Regions from separate parts of the Peribacillus sp. NPDC046944 genome, predicted to be linked through region 2. Evidence: riboswitches for the same ligand, from Rfam matches in the RefSeq annotation. Region 2 holds a riboswitch; the other holds the start of a gene.
What was found. Region 2 has a riboswitch for cyclic di-AMP ahead of ACQKIC_RS20155 (cation:dicarboxylate symporter family transporter). Riboswitches for the same ligand answer to the same signal wherever they lie in the genome.
Positions count from the first base shown of each region.

Region 1: another riboswitch for cyclic di-AMP. It lies ahead of ACQKIC_RS15265 (potassium-transporting ATPase subunit F); the one in region 2 lies ahead of ACQKIC_RS20155 (cation:dicarboxylate symporter family transporter).

Region 1 covers NZ_JBNNML010000008.1:51,692-62,582, reverse strand. The annotation lists gene ACQKIC_RS15285 (histidine kinase) at 1-1,665, opposite strand, end outside; gene kdpC (potassium-transporting ATPase subunit KdpC) at 1,729-2,286, opposite strand; gene kdpB (potassium-transporting ATPase subunit KdpB) at 2,311-4,350, opposite strand; gene kdpA (potassium-transporting ATPase subunit KdpA) at 4,373-6,046, opposite strand; gene ACQKIC_RS15265 (potassium-transporting ATPase subunit F) at 6,072-6,146, opposite strand; cyclic di-AMP (ydaO/yuaA leader) riboswitch at 6,641-6,781, opposite strand; gene ACQKIC_RS15260 (DUF2294 domain-containing protein) at 7,007-7,402, shown strand; gene prpB (methylisocitrate lyase) at 7,727-8,635, opposite strand; gene prpD (2-methylcitrate dehydratase) at 8,649-10,085, opposite strand; gene mmgD (citrate synthase) at 10,177-10,891, opposite strand, start outside.
Region 2 covers NZ_JBNNML010000019.1:12,832-31,809, reverse strand. The annotation lists gene ACQKIC_RS20170 (diacylglycerol/lipid kinase family protein) at 79-981, shown strand; gene ACQKIC_RS20165 (hypothetical protein) at 1,098-1,760, shown strand; gene ACQKIC_RS20160 (efflux RND transporter periplasmic adaptor subunit) at 1,774-3,033, shown strand; cyclic di-AMP (ydaO/yuaA leader) riboswitch at 3,208-3,356, shown strand; gene ACQKIC_RS20155 (cation:dicarboxylate symporter family transporter) at 3,530-4,792, shown strand; gene ACQKIC_RS20150 (class I SAM-dependent methyltransferase) at 4,862-5,596, opposite strand; gene ACQKIC_RS20145 (hypothetical protein) at 5,749-6,531, shown strand; gene ACQKIC_RS20140 (D-alanine--D-alanine ligase) at 6,688-7,770, shown strand; gene ACQKIC_RS20135 (UDP-N-acetylmuramoyl-tripeptide--D-alanyl-D-alanine ligase) at 7,917-9,296, shown strand; gene ACQKIC_RS20130 (PP2C family protein-serine/threonine phosphatase) at 9,355-10,506, opposite strand; gene ACQKIC_RS20125 (protoglobin domain-containing protein) at 10,718-12,046, shown strand; gene ACQKIC_RS20120 (hypothetical protein) at 12,073-12,399, shown strand; gene ACQKIC_RS20115 (ATP-binding protein) at 12,374-12,805, shown strand; gene ACQKIC_RS20110 (STAS domain-containing protein) at 12,786-13,085, shown strand; gene ACQKIC_RS20105 (DEAD/DEAH box helicase) at 13,988-15,478, shown strand; gene ACQKIC_RS20100 (PH domain-containing protein) at 15,695-16,168, shown strand; gene ACQKIC_RS20095 (PH domain-containing protein) at 16,161-17,621, shown strand; gene ACQKIC_RS20090 (rhomboid family intramembrane serine protease) at 17,653-18,243, opposite strand; gene acpS (holo-ACP synthase) at 18,349-18,702, shown strand; gene ACQKIC_RS20080 (LolA family protein) at 18,939-18,978, shown strand, end outside.

The sequences.
Region 1 (10,891 bases), on a different contig from region 2:
TGTAATTTGCTCTACACTATCATTCAAGCTTTCTACATGTTGAATATTCATAGTAGAAATAACGGATATCCCAGACTCCAATATGTTCATAACGTCTTGATAACGTTTTTGGTTTTTACTTCCTGGCACATTTGTATGAGCCAATTCATCTACCAGCACAACTTCAGGATTACGGATGATGATTCTGTCAAGATCCATTTCCTCTAACAAGACGTTCTTATACGGAACCTGTTTCCGGGGTATTGTTTCTAACGTGTCAACTTGGGAAGCCGTTTCTTTACGACCATGTGTCTCCAATAATCCAATCACAATATCAATTTCACTTTTCTTTAATTGATTGGCCTCCCTCAGCATGGTATATGTTTTCCCTACGCCAGGAGCAGAACCAATATACACCTTTAATGTTCCTCTTTTCACTCCCTGTATTTTTTCTTTTATTTCTTCAGACGAGAGTCTTCGGTATGGATTCTTTTTCTTTTTTTTTGACTGAACGGCAGGCAATACCCTTTCCCCTTCTCCTTTTGTCCTATCCGCTACAACACATACATCAATGTTTTTCGTTTGGCCCAATATCTTATTGACTATAGAACCATGGATGATTTCTTCCCATCTCGTCCTTTTGGATTGACCCAGGATAATCCGGGTTATATAGTGCTTCATGGCATACCCAACGATTTCTTTTGCAATATCACCCCCGTTTATGGCTCTTTCTTCAAACTTCCCATTTAGCTTTATGATAAGTTTTTGTATAGAACTTTTAAATAACGACTCCTCTTTAGATAGCTCTTTCTGACTTAGAATAAAGCTAACCACCACTAAATCTCCGCCTAATCGTTTGGCTATTTGATCGCCTCTTCGAATTAAAATGGAGCCATTCCAATGGTATTGTACACATACCAAGATTCGTTCAGAAGCACCTGATGGTCCCATTAACCCTTCCTGTTCTCTATGTTCAGTAAGATCTTCTTCTACTTCTCCAGCCAAAAAACGGAGTGACAGCTCCCTAAGAACCGCTAAGTTATCTCGATTATATAGTTTCATATCGGCTTCTGTTTTCTTGTTGTTTTCCATGATTTTTCCTTCTAGCAGACGTTTAAGTATTGCTTCGGGTGTCACATCCAGGAGGCGTACTTCGTCAGCCAGCGTCAACGTATTCTCGGGTAGGATCTCACTTACATGAAGCGGGAGATTCAGTAGGTGTTCAGCAACTTTCTTTACTCCTTTCAATTCATAAATATTTATTGTTGTGATAACGCTGATATCACTTTTTATTAATTCCATAACATCTTCTAATCTAGTCGGATTTTTAGCAGACGGCCGGTTTTTGTGAGCTAACTGGTCAACTAAAACCACTTCAGGATTTCTTTTTTGAATTTCATCTACATGTAAATCTTGCCTGATAAGTCCATTACTCTTCCATTCAATTGTGGGCACTGCCTCTAGGCAACCCACTTGCTCCATTGTCATTTGGTTACACCCATCACTAATAATCCCGATAACTACGTCAATACCACGCCCTTTCAACTCATTTCCTTCCATAAGCAAATGATAGGTTTTTCCGGACCCACTAACAGATCCGAGTATAATCTTCAGTCTGCCTTTTTTGATGTCGGAAATAGATTGTAGAATTTCATCTGGTGTTTTCCTTCGAAAGTGTTCGTTCATATAACTACCCCCAGATTCCTTTCTAGATTAATAGGAGAGTGAATAGAACTCTCCTAAACTCGATTATTTTAGATCATCCAAAGCAATATTTAATTTCAACACATTAATATGAGGTTCGCCGAAAAGTCCAAATGAACGATTTTCCGTATTTTCTTCGACTAGATTATATAAACTTTGTTCAGATATATCCCTCTCTTTTGCGATACGCGGAACCTGAACAAGTGCTCCTCTTGGAGAAATATTTGGATCAAGACCTGACCCAGAGTTTGTCATCAAGTCAGAAGGTATTTCCTCTTTTTTAATAGAAGGATTCGCTTTTAGAAATTCAGACATTTCACTTTTGGTTCGTTTGATCATTTCTTCATTAGATGGTGAATAGTTTGGCGACCCTGAACCTGCAGCGTCGTATTCTATAGAAGAAACCCGGCCATGAAAATAGCCAGCCTCTTCAAAAGATTGACCAATTAATTCTGACCCGATGATTTTCCCTTTTTCATTTTTAATTAAGCTGCCTTCAGCTTGTGCAGGCATCATCACTTGTGAAAGTCCTGTTATGAGTAACGGATAAGCCATACCACATATCATGAATAGCACCAAAACTACACGTATATTTTTCAACATCTATTCTCACCCTTATATTTGATTTTAAGCTACTTTAAACAGTTCAAGTATTAGGTCTATACATTTAATGCCAATGAAAGGAACGACCACTCCGCCTAATCCATAAAGGAACAAATTCTTAGTTAATAATCTTGAAGCGCTCATCGGAACATATTTTACACCCTTCATGGCTAACGGGATCAGGAGCGGGATAATAATGGCATTGAATATCAATGCTGATAATATCGCACTTTGCGGTGTGGCTAATCCCATTATATTTAATGTATTCATTTGTGGGATAGCCAGCATGAACATAGCTGGTATGATCGCAAAGTATTTAGCCACATCATTGGCAATGCTGAACGTTGTTAATGCTCCACGTGTCATGAGCAACTGTTTTCCAATCGCCACGACTTCAATGATTTTTGTAGGATCTGAATCCAGATCCACCATGTTTGCTGCTTCTTTGGCTGCATTTGTTCCTGTATTCATTGCTAGCCCCACATCTGCCTGTGCCAATGCAGGGGCATCGTTCGTGCCATCCCCGGTCATCGCGACAAGTTTGCCTTCCGCTTGTTCACGCTTAATTACGGCAATTTTATCTTCCGGCTTTGCCTCTGCAATGTAATCGTCTACCCCGGCTTCTTTCGCGATCGTCGCGGCCGTTAAAGGATTATCTCCGGTACACATGACGGTTTTGATGCCCATTTTCCTCAATTCATCAAATCGCTCTTTCATACCTGCTTTAACGGTATCTTTCAAATAAATGACACCTAGGATCCGATTTCCTTCTGCGACTACTAAGGGCGTTCCCCCTTGGCTTGCTACTTCATCACTAATGTCTTGCAAATCGCTGGGAATGTTTCCGCCTTCTTGCTTTATATAGTTCTTTATTGAATCGACGGCACCTTTTCTGACGATTCTTCCATCGGAAAAATCTGTCCCGCTCATCCTCGTTTCTGCCGTAAAGTCAATGCCTTCCGAGTCACTTTTTTCTAATTCTTTTTCAAGTAATCCTGATCTTTTGGCAAATTCGACAACAGAGCGGCCTTCCGGTGTCTCATCATGTAAGGATGAATAGGCTGCGAATGTAGTAAGTTCCTTCTGATTCACACCCTGTACTGGCAGCAAGGCATGAGCCATCCGGTTACCATGTGTGATCGTGCCTGTTTTATCGAGAATGATAGTATTGATGTCTCCTGCAGCTTCTACCGATTTGCCCGATTTGGCAATCACATTGAATTGTGTCACTCTGTCCATTCCAGCTATGCCTATCGCTGAAAGAAGACCCCCTATGGTTGTTGGGATCAAACATACCAATAATGCCACCAAAGTTGCGATTGGCAATGTCACTTTAATATAGGAAGCAATAGGTACGAGTGTCACGCAAACAAGCAAAAAGATAAGCGTCAAACTCACAAGGAGTGTACTAAGTGCAATTTCATTCGGTGTTTTTTGCCGTTTAGCTCCTTCTACCAAGTCAATCATTCGATCCAGGAATGACTCCCCCGGATCACTACTAACTTTTATTTTTATATAGTCACTCATTACTTTTGTTCCTCCAGTAACAGAACTGAAGTCTCCACCCGGTTCTTTTATGACATTCGCGGATTCACCAGTTATGGCCGATTCGTCAACAGCAGCCACCCCTTCAATGACATCTCCATCACTAGGAATTAAATCATTGGCCTCCACTAAAACCATGTCACCTTTTTTCAGTTCCGTGGCATCGATTATCTTTACAGATCCATCTTTTTGGATTAACTTTGCTTTTGAATCAAGCTTTGTCTTTTTCAGACTATCCGCTTGTGCTTTACCACGACCTTCCGCTAATGCTTCAGCAAAGTTGGCAAACAGGATCGTTAGGAGCAAAATGAAAGTCACTGCACTGGTATATCCCCTATCTGATATTCCACCAAATAAATCGGGAAATATAGTTAGAAAAAGGGTCAAGACAAATCCTATTTCCACCACAAACATGACTGGATTTCGTGCCATGGCTCTGGGATTCATTTTTTTGAAAGCATCTTTTATTGCTTCAAAAAGCATTTCATTATTTACTTTTCCATTACGCATCGTATTCATCTGTACTACTCCTTTTCATCGTTTATCTAATCGTTAACCATTCTGCGACAGGTCCTAGGGTAATCACTGGGAAGAAAGTCAAAGCTCCAATAATTAATACCGTACATAAAAGAATGACAAGGAATGTAGGATTATCTGTTTTAAATGTACCCATCGTCTCTGGAACACGTTTTTTAGCAAGTAATGACCCAGCAACAGCAATCATGGCTATCATGGAAAAATAACGGCCAAACAACATGACCAAACCTGTGGAAATGTTCCAAAAAGGTGTATTATCCCCTAAGCCCTCGAAACCAGAACCGTTATTGGCTGCAGCTGAAGTAAACTCATATACAATTTGAGAGAGCCCATGGAAACCTGGATTTGAAATGGCCGATGTCCCCATCTGTGCCGTTAGTGCAATAGCAGATGGTACCAAAATGATTAACGGATGTAGAAGGATCGTCATGGCTATTAATTTCATTTCCGGCCCTTCAATTTTCTTACCTAAAAACTCTGGTGTACGCCCGACCATCAGTCCAGCAATGAATACAGCCAATATGGAATACACAAGAATGTTCATCGTGCCTACCCCATCACCGCCAAATACACAGTTCAGCATCATCATGGCCAGTGGCGCTATACTCCCGAGCGGCGTCAGCGTATCATGCATATTATTAACTGAACCTGTAGTGGCAGCTGTAGTCACCGTTGTAAATAGGGAACTCTGAGCCATCCCAAATCGCACTTCTTTCCCTTCCAAGTTTCCACTCTCTTGTGAAAGGCCTATTGCCTCCAATTTAGGATTTCCATTTTGTTCACTAGCATAATTCACATTTAGGAAGACAAGCATCATGAGTCCCATTGCTGAAAATAAGATCCATCCTTGTTTGTTATTTTTCGCCATATATCCGAATGTTAATGGAAGGGCAGCAGGAATGAGAAACATCGATAAAATCTCTAATACATTCGTAAATCCATTAGGGTTCTCAAATGGATGCGCCGAGTTGACACCGAAGAATCCACCGCCGTTTGTGCCAAGGTGCTTTATTGACTCCAATGCAGCCACAGGTCCTCTTCCAATATGTTGGGTGGCTCCCTCTAACGTAGTAGCCATTACCGTAGAACCAAGGGTCTGTGGTACCCCCTGGGATACCAGAACCAAACTGACAAAAATGGAGAGAGGCAGTAGCACCCGAGTGATCGAACGAATTAAATCTACATAAAAGTTCCCTAAACTCCTCTGACCGGTCAAACCCCTGAAAAAAGCGATGCATAAGGAAAGACCGGTTGCTGGTGTCGTGAACATCAAGAAGATGATGACAACCATTTGTGATAAATACGAAAGTCCGGATTCTCCGCTATAGTGCTGTAAATTGGTATTAGTAAGAAAGCTTGCTGCCGTATTGAATGCCAATAACGGTTCCATGTTGGCTATCTCACTTGGATTACCCGGTAAAACTCCCTGAAGCCGTACAATCATGTATGAGATGACAAACATGACTAAGTTACTTAGGAGTAATGCCTGTGCATATTGCTTCCAATTCATATCAAATGTCTTAATACCAGATATTTTAAATATGCCTCGTTCTAACCACCCGAACATACGATCTTGCCTTGTGGTTTCAAGGGAATATACTGCCGCTAAATATTGGGCCAATGGTATGGCTAGGATCACTACCAAAAACAACACCATACTGATTTGTAAAAAATCCATTTACATTTCCTCCGTTATCGTTCTATTAATATTTCTCTGGGTATAATAAAGCATGAATTAAATACACGGTAACCGCCCCGACAATAAGAATGAATAACATGTTCTACTACTCTCCTTTTTTCGTTATAACTTTGTTACAAAAATGAATGAATCCATAGAAAAGTAAAAAGGGTGTACCCATTAGAAAGATTGTTATAGCATCCATCCGAACCTTCCTTTCACTTTTTTAAAAATCTTTACAATTTACCTCCTTCACGATTAGTGGAGAAATTGGTGCCAAAAAAAACACAAAAAATAGACCAATGCTTACCCTTTCTCCAATAGTTCGCATTGCATGGCTATCCTAGTTTCAATAGTGAAAAAAATGATTCACAATCCAAACAAGAATATTTGCAAAAGCAAACAGTATTAGTGGAGAAAAAGTACTCATTGGTCTACTTATCGCCCAGCAAGCTTTTCAGCGCTCTTTGCGATCTGTCTTCCAAGAAACCTTTTCATGTAATTATAGGCATAATAAAAAGACCTACTGAAATGACAGGTTGCCATTTTGCTACAAACACAACAAAAAAGCCTCCTGGATCAAGGTGGTCTTATGACCTCCTTCGCTTTAGCCGACGAAGTTAGCTGACGGGTAGGATGGCGAAAGAGTTCACATCCCTTCTGCAAATGCAGAATTAACCCCATAAATAGTGGGTCCTCCGTTCTCAATTACTTGAGATTTGGCCGATATCAAATTTTTATTGATGAGCATATTCTACGCTCATCAGCAAACCTTTGTAAACCTCATTAAAGTTCCATATATTCGCAAATAGATTCATATTTTACCATATACTTCCGTTTTTCCAATTAAAAGTATTATTTACTCATTAATCCTATATATTTCTAATATTTTAATATATATACAAACTTGTATTGACAAAAACTTGAATCCGGCATTATGATGAATCCCATATACGATCGATGAAAAAAATCGGAGGCATTATGTTAAACCAAAAAAAGAAAATTGAAGCCGAAATTAGTGCAGCATTCATTAAATTCCAGCGTGATTTAATAGGCAGAGGTCCACAAGAAGTTAAAACCTACATTATTAATGACATGCTGATCACTCGTTTTAAAGGAGTGTTGACTGTCGAAGAAAAACACCTTGTCAGTCAGGATTCTGGAAAGAAGCTTGTAAAAAAAATGCGCTCTCTTCTACGTGAAATGTACAGTCAGGATTATGAAAAAATTGTTGAGGATCTAACAGGTTGTAAAGTCCTTTCTTCACACAGTGACATTAGTACCAAAACGGGAGAACGGATCGAAGTTTTCATAGTTGATAAGGATTTGGAAAAATACCTAGAAAATCTAAAATAAATGGTGAATTTAGCAGACATCACCTCAATTGGAAGAGCAGAAACATGGGTGAACTAACTTTCTGTTCTTCATTCTTTTATTAAACCATGCTCTATTGTTTTTCCACACGCCCTAACCTCATTCCGGAAACTTGACTACTGGTTTCTCTTTATACTCTTGGCCGCACTTTTCCATATCAAATAGTTATAACCATAGATTCTACATATCTTACAAAATCCTATTCATAGTCTGCCAAGCACTTCACTCTCTCCCCATTAAAACGCCAGGACAAAGTCATCTGAAATAGGAATCCCTTAATCTTTGCGATTAAGGGATTCACATCATTTATTGGTCTTTAGTTAAAACCGTTTTAGCGATATCTTTGTCTAGTCCTTCAAAATCATGATAAGCAATAGTTTCATATAACTCACTACGAGTTTGCATATCTGATAAAGCTTCCTTTTGTGTGCCCTGGTTCTTGATTTGTTTAAACACTCTCTCATAGGCTTTAGCCGCCACGCGAAGGGAAGTTACAGGATATATCACCATTTGATACCCCATATCATGAAATTCTTCTGCGGTGTAATAAGGCGTTTTCCCAAATTCAGTCATATTCGCCAATAGCGGTACGTTAATCCGTTGGGCAAAATGCCGGAATTCCTCTTCTGATTGAAGTGCTTCAGGGAATATGGCATCTGCCCCCGCTTCGATATAGGCATGTACTCTCTCAATGGCAGCTTCTACCCCTTCCACTGCCCTTGCATCAGTACGCGCCACAACAATAAGTGAAGGAGCAACCTGTTTAATCGCTTTTATCTTTTGCTGCATCTCTTCAGAAGAAACGAGCTTCTTTCCATTAAGATGACCACATTTTTTGGGCAAATCTTGATCTTCTATTTGGACGGCAGCTATCCCTACTTCTTTCATCTCTCTTGCTGTACGGGCCACATTTAAAACCCCTCCAAACCCTGTATCGATATCCACAAGGATTGGCAAATCTGTAGCCCGAACAATATCTCTTGCACGTTCTGCCACTTCTTCTGAAGATACAATACCTAAATCCGGTAAACCTCGGCTAGCTGTATAAGCAGCTCCGGATAAATATAAAGCTTGGAATCCTGATTCTTTAGCCATGAGTCCCGCCATAGCATCATGTGAACCTGGAATTTGTAATATACCTGGTTCCTGTATTAATGTTAAGAAGCGTTCTGCTAGTTCTTCCTGTGATGATTGTCTATTTACGATCCAAGCCACTGATAAGCCCCCCTTAGATTAAAAATAAATCAACGAATTCGTTAACTTTTAAATTTGATAATGCCTTTGGATTCAAGCAAGCTTCTTGAATTTTATTTTGTTGTTTTTGTGAGTAATGAGTGCTAATGTTGTCTTTAAATTTCCTTAAAACCTTTGGAAATGCTTCTTCTCTTCTAAAACGATGACCAAGAGGGTATTCGCATTCCACAAATTCTGAAACCGTTCCATCTTGATAATGAATTTGAACAGCGTTGGCGATTGAGCGCTTGTTCGGATCTAGATAATCCTTCGTATATTGTTTATCTTCCACTACCACCATTTTATCCCTCAATTGATCAATTCTTATATCCCTTGCCGCTTCGTCTTCGTAATGGTCTGCCGTAACATTTCCATTAATTAAACCAACGGCAGTTATATATTGAATACAATGGTCACGGTCCGCAGGATTGTTTAAAGGTCCTGTCTTATCAATGATACGAATAGCTGATTCATGTGTTGTGATGGTGATCTTTTCTATTTCATTCAAACGGTTTTTAACTTCATCGTGTAATTGCACTGCACACTCGGCAGCTGTTTGCGCATGAAATTCAGCTGGGAAAGATACCTTGAATAACACATTTTCCATTACATACGAATCTAATGAACGAGCTAGCTTCAGTTCTTGCTTATTGAACAAAACATCTTGAAATCCCCAACCTGGTGCTGAAAGAGCTGTCGGATATCCCATTTCTCCTTTTATAGCCATCAATGCTAAATGAACACCCCGGCTTGTTGCATCCCCAGCAGCCCATGATTTACGAGACCCTGTATTTGGTGCATGACGATATGTACGGAGACTGGAGTTATCAATCCATGCATTGGATATAGCATGAATAATCTCTTCTCTAGTGCCTCCAAGAGCTTTTGTCACAACAGCCGTCGTCGCTACTTTTACGAATAACACATGATCAAGACCGACTCGATTCAAACTGTTTTCTAATGCTAATACACCCTGAATTTCATGTGCTTTAATCATCATTTCAAGAACATCCTGTACCGTTAGTGCTTCTTTTCCTTCTGCAATATTTACTCGGCTTAAGTAATCCGCTGTCGCAAGAATACCTCCCAAATTATCAGATGGATGTCCCCATTCGGCAGCTAACCACGTATCGTTATAGTCCAACCATCGAATCATACAGCCAATATTAAATGCACCTTTGACTGGATCCAATACATATGAAGTACCTGGAACACGCGTGCCATTTGGTACTACTGTCCCTGGGACGACCGGTCCTAATAATTTCGTGCATTCTGGATATTGAAGTGCTAAAATCCCGCAGCCAATTGTATCAAGTAACACATAACGGGCAGTCTCGTACGCCTCTGTACTAGTAATCTCTTTGTCTAACACATAATCTGCAATTGTCTCTAATAATACATCCGTTTGATTAATTCCATTCACCTTTAGCATTTTTTCATTCCCTTTCTATGCAAAATCATTTATTATTAGAAATGGTCGTTGGTCAGAACGACCATTCGGCGAGCTAATAACTTACATTTTTTTAGTTGGTTAAAATAGTGTGGTTACGACGCTCGCCTATATAATTTACTCGAGGCCTAAAAAGTCGGTTGTTTGCATGTTGTTCAACCACATGAGCGCATAACCCTACTGTTCTAGCACTAAAGAAAATAGGTGTATAGATTTCAATGGGTAGACCTAGCATGTAATATACAGGTGCTGCATAATAATCCAAATTCGGATAAAGGCCTTTCTCTCTTACCATGACCTCTTCGCCAGCTTCGCACATTCTATAAAGGAGGTCGTCTCCTTTATTGTCACAGAGTTGTTTTAACGCTTTTTTCATGATTAGGGCTCTTGGATCCATCTTCTTCATATAAACACGATGACCAAAACCCATTATCTTTTCTTTGTTTGCTAATTTCTTTTCAAGCAACTGCTCGAACTTTTCAACTGTTCCAGCTTCCAAAAGCATGTACATGACCGCTTCATTTGCTCCACCATGTAAATTGCCTTTCAACGAAGCAACCGCTCCGGTTAACGCACCATACAAATCGGATTGTGTAGAAGCGATGACTCGAGCTGTAAACGTAGAATTCGGCATTTCATGTTCGCTATACAATAATAAGGATTGATCGAAAATCCTTTCTTCCAATTCTGTTGGCACTTTACCAGTAATCATGTAATAGAAATTTGCACTATAAGATAAATCCTTATTAGGAAGGACAACTTCTTGATTTTTCAGCACTCTATAACTA
Region 2 (18,978 bases):
GAGTTTTAAAAGGAGGAAAAAAGGAAAAAGTAAAGGGAAGCGTAGCGTAGCTATTCATTAAACGGGGGGGAACAGGATATGAGATGGAAAAAAGGAATGCTGATCTATAACGAATGTGCAGGAAATAGTAAGGTGGAAAAGGCATTAGAGGAATGTCTCCCTATTCTGACACCCCAAATTGATGAATTTCTTATTCTTCAGACCAAGGAAAAGGGTGATGCTGACAAGTTTTGTTCGGAATATGGAGAAGGTATGGACGTAGTATTCGTTCTGGGAGGAGATGGAACGGTGCATGAATGTGTGAATGGTCTTTCTCCACTCGAACATCGACCGCTTTTGGGAATATTACCTGGAGGGACGTGCAATGATTTCTCCAGAACCTTGGAAATACCTCAAAATATCCGTCGTGCGGCGGAAACTATAGTGAACGGAAATGTCCGTATGATCGATGTGGGGAAGGCGGACGATCATTACCTTTTGAATTTTTGGGGTATTGGACTGATTACCGATACGTCAAACAATATAGATGAACAAGAAAAAAGTAAATTCGGGAAGATTGGTTATTTTTTAAGTGCAATTAGAACGATAGGCGATCAAGAACCGTTTCCTTTTAGAGTCGAATATGATGAAACGTGTGTCGAAGGAAAAGCTGTCATGATTTTAGTCTTGAATGGTAATTTTATCGGAACGAATTCAATGCCTTTTTCAATGGTCCAGCCAGACGATGGGCTGTTTGATATCGTCATCGTGAAAGAATCGAGCCTAAGTGTATTTAGGGAGATCTTAGCCATGAAGAGTTCGTTGACTGAAAGTGTCAGCTCAGAGTCAGGTGTCATGTATATCCAGGCAAGAAAATTGAAGGTGGAAACCGAATTACCTCTCGAAGTCGATATGGATGGAGAGATTTATAATCAGACGCCTACACAGATAGAAGTTCTGAAACATCATCTTGCTTTTTTGTCTCCTAGCTCAGGAGTATAACAGAATCAGACGCATTAAGAGTATATATTTATATTTATTCCTCCTTATTTCTGCATTTGTTTACAAAATAAGATAAAATATAAAATGATATTTCATTTTTTGCAGGAGGAACATACATGATATACCAGGTCCGATTGTTAAAGGGTATTTTTGAACCGCAAAGAAGCCGTTACCAATTGCAAAATGCGGAAGCGGTCACACGACTTTTCTGGAAATTAATAGGATTATATTTTCTTAGTGTCTTAGTTTTTTCAGTAAGTGGATATTTTGGAATTGGTTCAGAATCATTTTCTAAAAATATTACGAAGATGGATGTAAGTGAATTTGAAACGGGAAAATTACTGATTGTAATTGGAAATATGATTGCAGGATTGTTTTATCCTTCTATTTATATCTTTTTAGCTTCTTTATTCTTTTGGGTAGTATTGGATATCCCATACATAAAAACCGTGATTGTTCAAATGATTACGCTTAGTTTGCACTTACTGGAGAAGGTTTTGTTAATTCCCCTTTTTGTTTTGATGGATATTGGGCATGATGCCAACCCCTTTTCACTTGGAGTCATCAGCCAGTACTTCATTCGAAGCGATTACTTTATTCATTTTTTTAGTGAAATCACCATTTTTCAAATTTTAATCATTTCTTTACAATATTATTATTTGAAGGTATATACGGAACGAAGCAAGGCCTTTGTCTTATCAATGATCATTCTATTTTATATTGCCTCGTGGTTTGCTAAAGCATTTTTAGCATATCTACAAGTTGGCGTATTCGTATAAGGCGGTGAGAAAAATGAAAAAGTGGAAATTAGCAGCCCTATCAGTAGCATCTTTGGCCTTGATATCGGGTAATATTTACTTGATTGAAAAAAAAGACAGTAAAGTGGAACGGACCGTTTTTACCGAAAGATGGACACAAGTTAAGAAAGATACCATAACTGAAACATTTCAAACAAAGGGAATCTTTAAACCGGCAGAAGAATATGATGTTTATTTTGATGCTAAAAACAATGATTTTCAGAAATTCCTGGTTCACGAAGGGGACGAGGTAACGGCTGGAACATCCCTATTTGAATACACTACAACCGAACTGGATGCACTAAAAGATAATTTGGAAGCGGAAAAGGCCGCAACCGAAGGAGAAATCGTCGGAATTGATGAGTACATAAATAAGTTGAAAGCTTATCAAAGTGGTCTGGCCCTGGATTCAAACAAAACGGTTATCGATGAGACAGTAGAAAAGAACCTAAATATAGACATCACCACTTCTTCCTCAGACTTAATTAAAAGTAATATTGAGCAGGAGATGTACAAGCAGGAACTTGAAAAAAATAGCTTGAAGGAAAAAGTGGTCATGCTAGAAGCACAATTAAGCTCAATTGAGGTGCAAACCAATGCCGTTGAGACGACAAGTGAAGCGGATGGTGTCGTGAAGAAGATCAATAAAAATTTAACGAATCCGATTATTTCAATTGCTTCGACAGAAATGGCCATCGAAGGTTCCTTCTCTGAAGAAGAGTTAAAGAAGGCAGAGGTAGGGATGGAGATAAAAGCTAGTTCTCCTGATTTGAAAAAGAGGTTGGGCGGAACCATCAGCCGTATACATCCTTATCCCAAAGAGGAGCCAACCCTAAAGGATGAAAATCGCTATACATTCGAAGCGGAAATTGTAACGGAAGCAGAGAATAAGGAAGCGCTATTAGACGGTTCAAAGGTCGACCTTACCGTTATAACGAATGTGAAGACGGGAGTCCCGACTGTTCCAACAGAAGCGATACATGAACGGAAGCAGCCGCATGTCTATAAAATGACCAATAAAGGGCATTTGAACCGACAATACTTTACAAAAGGGGCTCAAGCAAAAGGGAAGCAAGAGATGCTTAAAGGTCCAGCAGTGGGAGATGTCATCCTTTTAGAACCGAAAAAGGTAGTGAAGAACCACTCTTACTTCATTACCCCGCTCAAATTGGACAAGGTTCACTCTGCAACTTTTAAGAAACTATCCAAAAGGGAAAAAGTTAGATACATTTTACTAGGATTTTTGGAAAAATAATTTTCAGTTAAATCAAAAATGGCCATAATTTTTTACTGTTAAAACTAATTACCTATTTAAACAATAAGTGTAAACCCACGTAGCACTCAATATTCTTAATCCCCTCTGTACTTTCGGAGTGTGGGGAAAGAAAATATATTTACAGATTAATATTTTTAGTATAATATTTTAATATAAGTTAGCTCGCTTAATCTTATAAAAAAGAACGGGGGAACCAATTTTGCGGATTATATTCGCTAGGGGTGAATTCAGAGATGAAAGGGCCATTGTGTTTCCGATTCCTAACCCGACAGCTAACCCCGTAAGCGTCTTCGAGGGAACATGTGTGAATAACACGCCAATAGGGAAAATGACACGTAGGGTGTCTTTTTTTTAAGCGTAAGGATAGAAGTTTTTCAATATACAGAAAAATTTTTCTCTTTTTATTAGTATCTTGTTTCCCTTACCGAGACAAATGTTTTTACATCAAAGACTATATGGAAGGTGAGGAAATTAAATGAAGAAATTCAAACTGAGTTTAGCAAGCCAAATATTCATTGGCTTAATTCTAGGAATTATCGTAGGTGCTATATTTTATGGAAGTGAGACGGCACAAAGCTATCTACAACCATTAGGTGATATCTTCCTACGTATGATTAAAATGATCGTCGTTCCAATTATCGTTTCTAGCCTTATTGTTGCAGTTGCAGGCGTGGGCGATATTAAATCAGTAGGGAAATTAGGTGCCAAGTCACTATCCTACTTTATAGTAGTAACACTAGTTGCAATAGGCGTAGGTTTATTATCTGCCAATATTATTCAGCCTGGCGCGGGCGTAAATATGGGTGAGCTTGAACAAACGGATATTTCCACTTATGTTGACACAGCAGAAACTAAGCAACACGAATCCTTTATAGATACAATCGTTCATATTGTCCCATCTAATCCGATTAAAGCAATGGTAGAAGGCGATATGCTTGCAATCATTTTCTTCTCAGTCTTGTTTGGACTAAGCATTGCAGCTATCGGTGAAAAAGGAGTACCAGTATTCCGTTTCTTCCAAGGTGCGGCGGAAGGTATGTTCAATCTAACCAATATGGTTATGAAATTTGCTCCGATTGGGGTATTTGCACTAATCGGTGTGACAATCTCTAAATTCGGTTTATCATCACTAATCCCATTAGGAAAGTTAGCCCTTTCCGTATACGGAACGATGATTTTCTTCGTAGTTGTCATCCTGGGGCTCATTGCAAAATTTGTAGGCTTCAGTATCTTTAAGTTAATTGCCATTTTGAAAGAAGAATTGATCTTAGCATTTTCCACAGCAAGTTCAGAAGCGGTTCTTCCAAGAATCATGGAGAAGATGGAGAAAGCCGGTTGTCCAAAACATATTACGTCTTTTGTTATTCCGACTGGTTACTCATTCAACCTAGATGGTTCCACATTATACCAAGCTTTAGCAGCCATCTTCATTGCTCAAATGTACGGCATACATCTAAGTGCTTATGAGCAAATAACGCTAATGTTAGTGTTGATGATTACCTCTAAAGGAATTGCCGGTGTACCGGGCGTATCCTTCGTTGTACTTTTAGCAACATTAGGTACGGTGGGCATCCCAATTGAAGGACTTGCCTTCATAGCAGGTATTGACCGTATCCTTGATATGGGTCGTACTGTAGTAAACGTTATTGGTAACTCTTTAGCAGCCATCGTTATTTCCAAGTGGGAAGGTCAATTCAACCCTCCTGCCGAAAAAGGAAAACTCGAACAGGCTTCTTAATATAAGTCAAAACTCCAGGGTGATTGCACTCTGGAGTTTTTTTGTATTCAGATGAAAGTCGAAAACAACTTATTGATGGACGATCCAGAAATGGGAGTCAGGGGAAAAGTTCATAGCCATAACGCTTTCATTAAATGAATCTTGGTGAAAGGTTTCCAAAACAGTCAGTTGGGCTTCTTCTAGGCAATCAAGGACTTCCTGCTGACTCGGGATATGGAGATAGGCCTCTTCTTGGTGAGACTTTCCCTTTGTGAAGATATCACCGAACTCATATAGCCGTTCATCCTGTTTACTATCACACCAAATCATTTCTTCCTGTTCCCAAAAATTAAGATACCTTTCATTACTGTCGCGAATCGGTGTGGTGAATAGGAAACGGCCTCCTGGTCTAAGTATGCGTTTGATTTCTTTCAAAGCGAGAATGCGGTTTTTTCGTTGAGGGATTTTCATTAAACCATGAAAGGAAAAGAGTGCATGGTCGAATGACGAGTCGTTGAAAGGGATTTCCGTGGCATTCCCAAGAAAGAATGGAATCTCCATATTTTCATCTTGTGAAAACTTCCGGGCTTCTTGAATCTTGGAGGGTGAAGGGTCCAGTCCGGTTATATGATGAAACCCATTCTTGTATAGAGCAAAGGTCGTCCTCCCTGTACTGCATCCAATATCAAGGATGGAGTCGGCTTGATGAAAGTATTTATCGAATGCAAATTTTTCGAGTTCCCAAAGACCCCAATTTTTTGATGAATCGGCGACAGCGTCTTCCTGCAAGTGATTGATGAAATCGTCTTTTTCTATTTTATCCATCATTCATCCTCCAAGCTTTTATTTTTACTATAATATGGAAATTACTGCCTGTCTAGTTTCTTATTTTTACTACTATTTTATATACACTTCGTGAATATTAAAAAGTTTGATAAAATAGAACTATTGATGAAAGGCTCGGAGGGAATATAATCATGAAAAATGAAGGTAATGACATCTTATATATGCATATGCAGGCTTCCGAAAGATTTGTCCTTTTTAATGGCCTTAATTTTCGAGAATTCTCCTATTCCTTACCGCATAGCTTGAATTCCATCTTATTATTGAAACATCAATATGATGGTGGGGAGTACGATTTGAATGTCTTGCTGGAGAGCGTTTCATCTGAGAACGTTTATAAGCTACTTAAAGAGGATGTTCGTGCATATGGAGATTTCTGTTGGGTCGATTTTAAGGAAGCGGATTGTCTAGAAGAATTGGACGGCAGGGAATTAGCGGAACTCCTATATGTGGGGCATACCAAAAATCACTTAGAACCCCCTTTCTTTCACAAACTGAATAATCAATTTGTCTATCTGGCCCAAGATGATGGATGGTTTAATAAAATTTACTTTCGTTCGATTTCAACGTACTATAAGATGCTGGGAAATTTACTTCCGTTGAAGCTTGAACCATTGAAAGTCGAAAGAACATGGTTAGGAATGAGGAAGAAAAAAGAATTGCCTGCAATTCCTTTGGATATTATTTCTTCCCTGGCTCCTATATTGGCGGAAGGTATAGTTTTTTCTTTTAGACATGTGAAGATTACAAGGACCAAAATCGAGATCCCAGCATGGATCGTGGGAGATTATTTGAACATGGATGAGATGCATGATGATTTCTTAGATAGAAAAGAACAAGGACCTGATGCCTTCATTACTTTTCATCGTAAAGAAAAGGTTTGGGAGAGCGTTATCAACACGACGCTATATAAATAACTTCTTTAGCTAATTAAGGGTTTGGGTCGTAGGACTTGCAACTGGGTGCATAAACTTCTAATTATAGCTATAGAAGGGGGAACTTTCACTTTTCCCGTTTTAGTGTAAAGTGTTACAATGGAACATGGTTAAAAGAATATTGGAGGGTAATAACTCATGAAAACTAAACTTGGTTTGCTTTATGGTGGGAAATCTGCGGAACATGATGTTTCTTTGCAGACAGCTTTAGCAGTCATTAAAGCTCTCGACTTAGCAAAGTTTGACATATATCCGATTTACATAACAAAAGAAGGTTCTTGGGTAAATGGTCCAAAGTTGACTGGTCCGGCAAAATCCGTCGAGGAATTGGCTTTATCATCCGATAAATTGACTTCTCCTTTGTCATTGCAAGCCCATTTAACTGATGAAAATAGTGGGTCCACGGGTTATGATGTCATTTTCCCTCTTCTACATGGACCGAATGGCGAAGATGGAACAGTACAGGGGATGCTTGAGCTGTTGAATCTTCCTTATGTGGGAAATGGGGTACTGGCTTCATCCGCAGGGATGGATAAGGTCATCATGAAAAATATTTTTGCACAGGCGGGATTACCGCAAGTTAACTATACATGGTTCATCCGCTCGGAATGGGAGAGTAACACAGAACGGTCCATTGAGAAGGTGGAAGAAGTATGTGGGTACCCTTGTTTTGTAAAACCGGCTAATTTAGGCTCAAGCGTAGGAGTCAGCAAATGTAATAATGCTAATGAGTTGAAGAAGGCAGTCGCAGAAGCATTTCAATTCGATCGGAAAATCATCGTTGAAGAAGGAGTCATCGCCCGTGAAGTGGAGTTTGGCGTGATTGGGAATGATACCCCATCTTGTTCTGTGGCAGGAGAAATCATTCCTAAGACAGACTTTGACTTCTATGATTATTCAGCTAAATACGTCGACGGAAATTCAGCGATGGCCATACCTGCCGAAATAGAGGAAAGTCAATACAAAGCTTTATCTCAAATGGCAATCACAGCCTTCAAGTCATTGGACTGTTCCGGACTCGTCCGGGCCGATTTCTTTTTGACGAAAGATGGAAAGGTCTATATCAATGAAGTGAATACGATGCCTGGCTTTACGCCATTCAGCATGTTTCCGCTATTATGGAAGCACACGGGTCTTGAATATCCACAATTAATAGAAGAACTTGTGAAGCTTGCTTTAGAGCGCTATGAAGAAAAACAACAAATTAAATATACAGTGTAAGCGGTAATGTAAAGTGGGTTCCTGTATTTCAATTATACGCAGGACTTACTCTAGCAAGCAGGAATCGGTTCTCCATGCCGATTGCTGCTTAGTTTGGTTATAAAGAAAATGGAAGATTTAGTTTGATGAACGAAGGAGGAACGAAAGTGATAAAGAGAACGTTGAGACAAATATCTGAGATGGTAAATGGATTGAACGATAGTAAGGTATTTGAACCCATTGAAATTAATGGTGTAACCATCGATTCAAGAGCGGTTACGAAAGGATGCTTGTTCGTTCCGTTAAAGGGAGAGCAAGTCGATGGCCATCAATATGTCAGAAGTGCCATTGCGCAGGGAGCATCCGCTTCTTTTTGGCAGCAGGATATTCCGAATCCACCTACTGATTTACCAATCATCCTTGTGGAAAATACTGAAAAGGCATTACAGCAATTGGCACGCGCTTATCGGGACCAATTGAATATTAAAGTCATTGGAATAACGGGGAGCAATGGTAAAACCACTACGAAAGATATGACGGCTGCCCTGCTGGCCACTACCTATAAAGTCCATAAGACGAATGGTAACTTCAATAATCATCTTGGATTACCACTTACTATCCTATCCATGGATGAGGAAACAGAAGCAGCCGTTTTAGAAATGGGCATGAGTAGTCGTGGGGAAATCGAATTTTTATCCAAGCTAGCAAAACCAGATGTAGCCATTATTACAAATATAGGCGAATCGCATTTGTTGGATTTAGGCTCGCGAGAAGAAATCGCCAATGCGAAGCTAGAAATCGTGGAGGGATTGCCACAGGGCGGAACGCTTATTTACCATGGTGACGAACCTTTGCTGGAAAGCCGGATTCAAAAGCAATTCCCCCATTTACGTGTCCTATCCTTCGGACGTACGGAGCGGAATGACTTGTTCCCATTGACGATTACCCAAGAGGCAGACAGTACCTCGTTTACACTTGGTGGAGAGAATCAAGGTGACTATCAAATCCCGGTTTTGGGTCAGCATAACGTGCTCAATGCATTGGCTGCCATTCTTGCCGCAAAAGAACTGAATATAGGTAACGAATCCATCCATAAGGGCTTAGAAGCCATTCGCCTTACAAACATGAGGATGGAGATGGTCGAAGGCATAAATGGGCAGAAAATCATTAATGATGCTTACAATGCCAGCCCCACTTCCGTCAAGGCAGCAATTGAGCTGATTGAAGGTCTATCCGGTTTTAGGAATAAAATCCTTGTACTTGGAGATATGTTGGAGTTAGGAGCAAGCGAAAAAGATTTCCACTTGAGAATAGGTGAACTGATAGCGGTTGATCAAATTGATAAGGTCTTTACATATGGACCGCTTGCCGATTATATTGCTAAGGGTGCACGTAAAACATTTGCAGCTGAGAATGTTCAATCTTTTCAAGATAAACAACAATTAATAGAAGCGCTACAGACTTCTACTGATGCCCATGATTTAATTTTGGTCAAAGCTTCAAGAGGCATGAAGTTAGAAGAAGTCGTAAAAGCCTTGCAAAAATGATGAGAAATAGAAAAAGAGCCGATTTCATTATGAAATCGGCTCTTTCTCTATTGGAGGCCTAAAACAAGGTACCAGCAATGATGCAGATATCATCATTGATTTCGGAATGCTTCATCCTGGAGAGTAATAATTCATGAAGAAGATCTGATGTATCTAAGTGGACATTATCTATAAACTCCTGTTCAATCTTATCGAATCTATGAATGGTATGGTTACTGGGAGACTCAGAAAGTCCATCGGTATATATAACGAAACGACTCCCAGCTTCATAGTGAATGGATCCTTTTTCTATAGGCATATCTGGTACAAGACCTATAGGCATCGAGCCATTACTTAAAATTTGCAATTCATTATTGCAAGGGGAATACATCATTGCAGGAGGATGCCCATTGTTAACATATTCAATAATTCGAGCGGCCGTATCCACAAAAGCAATGAAGGCCGTAAAGTATGGGGCATTCGTATTTTCCTTTTGATACTCCTGGAACAGATGACCCATATGCTTGTTCAGTTCTTTCGTAATGAAGGTGGGGTCTTTTACACGCTTGATAAGCCCAGGCATTAAAGAGCGGATAGACATGCTGATGAGTGCGGCTTGAATTCCTTTTCCACAAACATCGATGATGATGAACCCGTATTTCCCGTCCTCGACCTCCTGCCAGTAAAATAAATCCCCCGACAGCTCACTTGATGGCTGGAAAAGCCCCTGGATTTCGATATCTTTCTTTTGTATGGATGTAGGAAGGACAAGCTGTTGAAAGTTTTGAGCTACACGCAAGTTTTGCTTAACTTTAAGTCCGATATTTACTAGTTCCTGTTCCTTCATCTTCGTTGAGTATAACTGCATGCTAATATTCTGAAGAGCTTTCAATTTCAGCTTAATCTCCACTGGGTCTGCAGGGAAGGCCATCGACTCATAAATCGTTTTTTTGGGTAAGGTCTGTGGATCCTTTAACTTTTTTGAACGCTTATATATGAATAGTATGGGTATCTCATAAGACTCGGCTAAAGCAAACAAGGCGGTTTGTTGGGAGGAGTCTCTCGAAAGGTATAAAGGTAGGATGAATAAGGATTGCAATAAGTCCGTCTTATTTCGAAACAGATGTTGTTGTCCTACCGGGTCTTCTAAAAAAATGACTTTCTTGTCTAGTGTTTGTAATACAAGGCTAAAGTCTCTACATTCTGGGATATCCAACGTATATATATTCATATAACCCCCTGATATTTGTTAGGTTGTGCATATGCAGGACTATTATACTATACAAAGACACATTTCATGCTTTTTTTGCACAAGAATTCATAATATTGTTGATATTACTGCACGTTTTTTGGGTTATGATGTAAAATATGGTAGGTATAAAGTCTTACGAGGGGAAGGGGAAATACAGTTGAGTGGGTGTCCATTTACATCATTATTTAGTTTGAAAAATAAGGAATCATTGAAGAAACAAGAGAAGCATCCTACAGTCCCCATTAAAATAGGATCTACTCCGACTCGTGCACCTATATTCTCGGAAATTGAAAAGGGAAAGAATGCTCTTCAGCTTATGTTTGTGAATTTGGAAGAACAGGATATTACGACACTTATGAGTCTAAAGCCTATTATGGAAAAGAACGTTGAAAAGATAGTGGACGCTTTTTATGCTCGCATTTCGGAAATTCCCAACCTAACCATGATCATTCAGGAACATTCCACTATTCATAGGTTAAAGCAGACATTAGAGAAATATATTCTGGATATGGTTTCGGGGGACGTCGGGGAGAAGTACGTGGTACGACGTAAGGTTATTGGTAGTGTGCATAACCGGATAGGTCTTTTCCCAGAGTGGTATATCGGTGCCTTTACCATCATTCAGCATGAGGTCCTGCAGATGCTGACCCGTGAGTGTGATAGTTGGCAAGAAGCCCAGGATTATTATTACTCATTTCAAAAGCTTTGTTCATTCGATATGCAAATTGCGATCCAGACATATATAAAGTCTTATACATCCTCCATGATGAAGCTAAATGAGATTGAGGAGCTTCAATACCGTTTGAACGATTCTTCATCCATATTGGCATCCAGTGCGAAACAAACCATGGCTTCGCTAGCCGAACGGGATACTCGGGTCCAAAGCATGCTCGAAGATATTGATGAAATTAATACTGGGTCAAAAGCGATGATCCATCATGTTGAAGCAGGAAAAGGCAATGTCACGAAGGCTTTGAAGAAAGTCGATGATGTCGTGGACTTAATCGAAAAAGTTAAGAACTTAACAGAGGAACTGAATGAGGACTCCTTACATATTGGGCAAGTGGTACAGACGATACGCACCCTATCTAATCAAACCAATATTCTATCGCTAAATGCAGGGATTGAAGCAGCTCGAGCAGGCCAACACGGAAAAGGTTTCTCTATAGTCGCACAAGAAGTTAGAAACCTTGCCCGCAAAACCGAGCTATCACTTGATTCCATTCAACAACAGGTGGCATCAGTCCAGAAGACGGTGATGAAATTTGATGAGAGTTTTCAAAGTATCGTGGATGAAGCGAGATTCTTTAGACATGTAAATAAAGAAATCATAGATATCCTGGATGATTCGGTAAGAAGCGTGAAAGAGAGCGACGGGAAAATCAGTCATTTGGGCGGAGAAATTGGAGAATTTAGATCAACGTTTGAGGAACTCACATCGGCTTCTTCCCAAATATCAGAGATGGCTGAGCAATTGAGTTCGTTGAATATTGAACTATCGCAGAAGTTCAAGGGTTAATGGATACTAAATTAAAGAGGTGACCTATGATGAAAGGGTACCTGGAATTTGAAGGGAAAACGTATGCATCAACGTATGAAATGACACAAGTTCTTTTAGAACAGGCGAATGAAAAGATTATTCGAATTGACTTGGGGGAATTGCCAAACAGTCCCGAGGAAAGGCTTTCGATAAAGTTGTGGCTGTTGCAAATCGATCGATGCGTGGAAGAAAATACTTTAGAAACAAAAGCAATAATAGGTTCAGTCTGGAGCCAGTTTTACCGATTAGAACATCAGGAAGATTATATTCATCCATATCTTTCAAAAACTTTGGAGCAGATTCAAAATGCCAATAAAAAAAATCCAGGTTAGACAGTTGAATGTGAAAACGCTCGCCCAGACTGTAAATGAAATCATGCAGGAATTTGAAATGTTTAAGGTAAAGGATAGCTCTGAATTTTTGTTCTTTAATGTGAAATTAGTGATTTGGGAACTTTTATCGAACATTATACAACATGAAGGTCAGGATAAAGCAGATCTAGAGATTGAGGAAGAAGCCTTCGAGCGAATCTCCATAAAAATTCATTCATTTGCTGGAGGGTTTAATTGGGAGAGCTATAGGAAGATGGAATGCCCCGATGTGAGTAATGAAGGGGGCAGGGGCTTATACTTGATCCAGCAATTATGTGAGTTTTCCTTTGATGAGGCAGGAAAAAGAGCTACAGCGGTATTTAATGTGAAAGAGGTGGTGGGCGCGCATGCTTCATGTCCATATTGATCAAAATACGTTTAATGTGCATATCTTAAGTGATATTCATTATGAGAACTCGTCCTATCTTGAAAGGCTATTGAATACCTTCCAGGTTCCGGATAATATAGATCGCCTTCAAATCGATTTATCAAAAGTGAAATTTATTGATAGCACCGGCATTAGTTTCCTCGTTAAATGGTTATATCCATTATCCGCAAACTTGGAAATAGAAATGACGGGTGCAACGAAGCCTGTGAAAAAGATATTGTCCATTTGTAAAATCGAACAATTCGTTTTATTGGTCTAAATGGGAAGGAGTTCGGGTACCATATGGGTACCCGGATTTTTTTTATTTCGGAATCGGTTGGGCATCGTTCCTTATTTCACTTCTAGGAGAAAAACCCGATGAATGGGTATCAAGACTATTGTTTTTGGGGGAAATGGATATTTGACATGTCGGCTTCCCGCCGTATTCTTTATAAGTAACGATGGATACGAAAATATCCTTTATTGCAATAACAGTTTGAAAATGGTAATATGAAGTATGAGTTTAAATGTCTTATCATTGATGAATAATTAATTAGATTAATCAGGTTGAGGCAACATATTGTTTCTTCTTTCATGTTTTTCATGAGGTTTTTTGAGATTATTTTAGATTAAATAGGCCGCGCGTCTGGTCATATATAAAAGCTGCGTACCACAGTGGCTTTAGTAGCTAATAGGGAAATAAGCTGCATTTAGCGTCTTTCCACTTCTGCACATCCTCAACGCACCGGGCCTGTTTTGTATAAGAATCTTGGCGCTCGTCAAGTTTTATTCAGACAGACTTTTAAGTCTGTGGAATAATAGGTGCAGCAGCCCTCACCTGAAATAAAACGGTGAATAACCGTTTATGCTACTTTTAATTTTCCATTTTGAATTTAATTTTGGTTACATGCACTTTTAAAAAGATGGGCGTATGTTAAAAATAAGTCTACACGTGCGCAATGCATTAAATGCCAGTGAAACGCAAGTACTGGTATATTTCCTTTTTAAAAAATCATATTGAGTTCATTAGAGCTAAAAGGTAGATATTCTTTTAGGTGATAATGATAAACTTTTTCATAAGAATAAAGTAGAACATCTGTCATGATGATGAGGATTTGAACTAATCAATTCGTGCATTGAATGCACGTGTAAATTTACGATATAAAAAGGAGTACGAAAACATTGACATTGTTTAGCGAATTAGGTTTAGATAGAACGTCTATGAAATCAATAGAAAAAATGGGATTTGAAGAAGCGAGTCCGATTCAAGCCCAAACGATTCCTCTAGCACTTGAAGGTAAAGATATTATTGGTCAAGCGCAAACGGGAACAGGTAAAACAGCAGCATTCGGTATTCCATTGATGGAAAACATCGATATTGCCAACGAAAATGTGCAAGGGATTGTTATTGCACCTACTCGTGAGCTTGCCATTCAAGTTTCTGAAGAACTTTTCAAACTTGGTTACGGAAAGCGCGCTCGTGTATTAGCAGTGTACGGAGGACAAGACATCGACCGTCAAATCCGTGCCTTAAAGAAAAAACCACATATCATCGTTGGTACACCTGGTCGTCTGTTAGATCATATCAAACGTAAAAACATCAAATTAGGTGGAGTTCACACTGTAGTCCTTGATGAAGCGGATGAAATGCTTAACATGGGATTCATTGAGGATATCGAGTCTATCCTTTCAACGGTTCCTGATGAAAGACAAACATTGCTTTTCTCAGCTACAATGCCTGACCCAATCCGTAAAATTGCAGAACGTTTCATGCATGAACCAGTTCTTGTTCGTGTAAAAGCGAAAGAGATGACTGTTGACCGCATCGAACAATACTACTTGGAATTAAGAGAAAGTGAAAAATTCGATACATTAGCACGTCTTTTCGATATCCAAACACCAGAACTTGCCATCGTATTCGGACGTACAAAACGTCGCGTCGATGAATTGTCTTCTGCATTGAATATCCGTGGCTATAGTGCTGAAGGAATTCACGGTGACCTTAGCCAAGCGAAGCGTATTTCTGTATTGAAGAAATTCAAAGAAGGAAATCTTGATGTCCTTGTAGCTACGGACGTAGCCGCTCGTGGACTTGATATTTCCGGTGTAACACATGTATACAACTTTGATATTCCTCAAGACCCAGAAAGTTACGTTCACCGCATCGGTCGTACAGGACGTGCCGGTAAACATGGTATTGCAATCACATTTGTAACACCAAGAGAAAGAGGGCAACTTCAAGCAGTTGAACATACAACTAGAAAACGTATGGAGAGAATGAAAACTCCTACTTCAACTGAAGCGTTGCAAGGGCAACAAAAAGCAGTAACGGAGAAAGTTCTTTCTGCAATCGAGAATGACGATTTATCGTTATACCTTGGTCAAGCTGAAGAGTTATTGAAACAACACAGTGCAGCTGATTTAGTTGCAGCTATGCTTAAGTCAATGACGAAAGAACCGGATCAAACTCCGATTAAATTAACTGAAGAATCTCCTTCAATGCGTCGTAACCGTGGTGGAAGCAGTTCATCTAACAGACCGCGTAATGGACGTAGTTCTTCAGGCAGAAAAGATTACGGTAGCGGGGCAAATAAACGTCCTAGCTCGAACCGTAAATCTAATGGCTATGGCAACCGTAGCACAAGCCAAAAAAGAGAAAAATCTAGCAATTAATTGAAATGAATTTCGATAAATAAGTCGCTCATCTGAGCGGCTTATTTTTTATTCAATAAAGTATTTAAGTGAATGTTTTTGTAATAAATAGAATTAAATGAATGAGGTAGTTGTAAGAAAAGTTTGAATTCTGTACAATGAGGTATATCAAATTGGATGCACACCAATGTGTGGAATAACAAGAGCATTCATTTTAAATCGGAAAAGGAGGGTACTATGGAACCTCAAAGCCTCATATCCGATAAGGCACTGACTGCTTGGAAATTCAGTGGGCTTATTGGCTGTTCAATCATTTGGGTTTTGAGCTTGGTCATTTTAGTGCTGACGATCATTCAAGGGTGGACTTATTGGATCTTTGGAGCATTGCTTATCTTCTCTTTCGTTCAATGTTACCTGACCGTATTTTTGATTCCTTCTTTACGCTGGAAAAGATGGCGTTATGACGTGCGAAATACGGAGATTGATATCCAAAGTGGGATTTTTGTGATTAAAAGGACCCTCATCCCGATGATTCGGGTACAGCATGTTGAAACGAAGCAAGGCCCCTTATTAAGGAAGTATGATTTGGCATCCGTGGAAATATCCACAGCTGCAACGGTGCATATTATACCTGCTCTGGATTTAACGGAAGCGGATGAATTACGGCACTATATTTCCAGGATGGCCAGTGTGGAGGAAGAAGATGTTTGAACCGAAACGGCTTCACCCCATTGCTGTCCTTCTCAATATCATTAAATCGATAAAAGAGTTGGTTTTGCCATTCTTGATAGTGATCGTGTTACCAGGGCAAAATAATGATGTCCCGGGATGGGTCCAGCCATTAGTTATCGGCGTCGTCGTGCTCTTGCTCGTTATTCGTGCTTTCATACAATGGTTGCGCTTTACATATCGGTTAGAGTCCGGGGAGCTCAGGATAGAATCCGGCGTATTCATCAGGAAGAAGCGTTATATTAAGTTTGACCGGATACATAGTATTGATATTTCAGAGGGGATTATCCAACGCATATTCAGTCTTGTGAAAGTGAATATCGAAACGGCTGGTGGCACTCAGGCTGATGCCGTTTTGTCCGCCGTTAGAAAAAGCGAAGCGAATCAGCTGAATACAATAATTATTGAGGAGAAAAAGAAAAAAACTTCTTCTGACATCCTTGAAGGGGAACGTACAGAAGAAGATTTACACGTCGTGGAAAAAGATAGGGCTTCCTCTACTTTTAAGCAAGCGTTGCCTCAACTTTTTGTTATGGCGGCAACGTCGGGGGCAATCGGTGTATTCTTATCCGGTGGAATCGCTTTTATATCACAGTTCGATGAAATCATTCCTTTTGAAAAAATCTTCAAGAATTATGAAGAGTATATCGGGCTCGGGTCAGTCATACTAACTGGTTTTGCCATTTTGGGCTTATTGGTCGTTTACGTGTTGGCCACTGTGAGTATGGTCATTAGATATGCCAACTTCACCGCTTTGAGGACAGGTGAGGAGCTTGTTATTACAAGGGGATTGTTGGAGAAAAAACAATTAACGATTCCCATCCGCAAGGTCCAGGGGATTCGGATCATGGAAAATCTCGTACGTAAGCCATTGGGATTGGCCACTGTGTATTTGGAGTATGCTGGGGGAAGTGCGGAAGATCGTGAAAGTCTTTCCATCATGCTCTTTCCGTTAATTAAAAAGAAACACTTGCCTGATAAAATCCAAGAATTTTTACCAGGCTATGAAACGGTAGCGGATATAAAGCCTTTGCCTAGACGTGCTTATTATCGTTATGTCATCCGCAAAGCAATCGTATTCTTCCCGATTATCGCGGTCCTCATATGGTTCTTCAGAACATGGGGATTTTTCTCCTTATTACTGATTCCACTTTCCTTCCTTTGGTCCTATTTGCAGTTCATAGAGGCCGGGTGGAAGACCCAGGGGGACTTATTGATACTGAGCAGCCGTTTAATCTCCAAGCAGACTTTAATCATGCCAAGAAACAGGATTCAATCGCTTACATATAAAAAGGGATATTTCCAGAAGCGAAGCCATTTAGCGACGATATCAGCTTCCATAAAGTCAGGGATCAGCTCCCAAGTGGGTACAGTGGTTGATATAGAAGATAAGGATTGCCATCTAATTGAAAAGTGGTACCTGCACAATAAGTAGCCGACTCCGTATTTAGAGTCGGCTGTTCGGTTTACCATTTTTTCCTCCAGAAAAGGGGCGCTGTCAAAAAACCAGCAGCCAGTCCCGCTAAATGACCGACAATGTTTATTTGTGGCTGAATAAATGTCATAATTACTGCAATGCCTGTTAACGTATAAACCGTATTTCTTTCATTGGTGGAAAAGTTGCTTTTATGAAAGAGGACAAGATAGAGGTAGAAGCCTAGTATGCCAAAAATTGCGCCGCTTGCACCTACGTGTGTATATGTGAGTGGCAGTAACAAGTAAGTGGCGATATTGGCTAGGATACCGGTCATTAAAAAAAAGATGGCGAATTTAACAAAGCCAAGGTATTTTTCGAGGGCTGGACCGAAGATGGCAAGAGAAAACCCATTAAAAAGTAAATGTGTAAACGTTCCATGCAGAAAAATAGGTGTAATCAAACGCCACCATTGGCCCTCGGCAATGTACAGGTTCACGCCTGTACCATAATAAAAAAGAACATTACCAGGAAACAAAGGGAATAGGTTGAAAACAAACACGATCATCATCATGAACATGAGGCCGGTTACGGCGCGATAAGAAGACACGTATTCGCGAAAACTTTCTGTTCTTGTAAACATGGAATTCTCCTTAGTATTGGATTTCTATACATATAATATCATTTTTTAGGAGGTATCGTCCTCTGATAATATGCAAGATAGTAACTTAGTAGAAGAGGTGTTGAAGTGATTAAAGGAATTGGTGTGGATATAACGGAGTTGGATAGGATTGAATTGCTGCTTAGTCGGCAGCCTCGCTTCAAGAATCGCATATTAACCGATTCAGAAATTTTACTGTTTGATAAGTTGCAAGGCAGAAGAAAGATTGAGTATTTTGCTGGCCGTTTTGCTGCCAAGGAAGCATTTTCAAAAGCAGTGGGGACTGGAATTGGGAAGCATCTATCTTTCTTGGATATAGAAATTGTTTCAGATGGAAATGGAAAGCCCATGATTATGAAGCCATTTTCTGAAGGTGTCCATCTTTCAATCAGTCATAGCCGTGACTATGCGATTGCACAAGTCGTAGTTGAAGGGGACTGATTGAGTTTGTCTTATCGGGTCATAAACCTCAAGGTTGTCTCATATACATTTAGTGCTATAGGGAGACAAGGCCCGGTAAAAGGTACATGGCAGAGTAGGTGCTCTCAAAAAGGTTTTGGCGGGACGGGAAAAGTCGTGTCTAAAATCTTGGGATGCAAGTCATCAGTCGAGCCAATGTCCGGATCCTGCCTTTTCCTCTCCCTTTTACGTTCAAATGACAAAAAGGGGTTGAAAAGATGAAGAAGATGGTAATGCTTTTTGCAGGGATCATGCTCT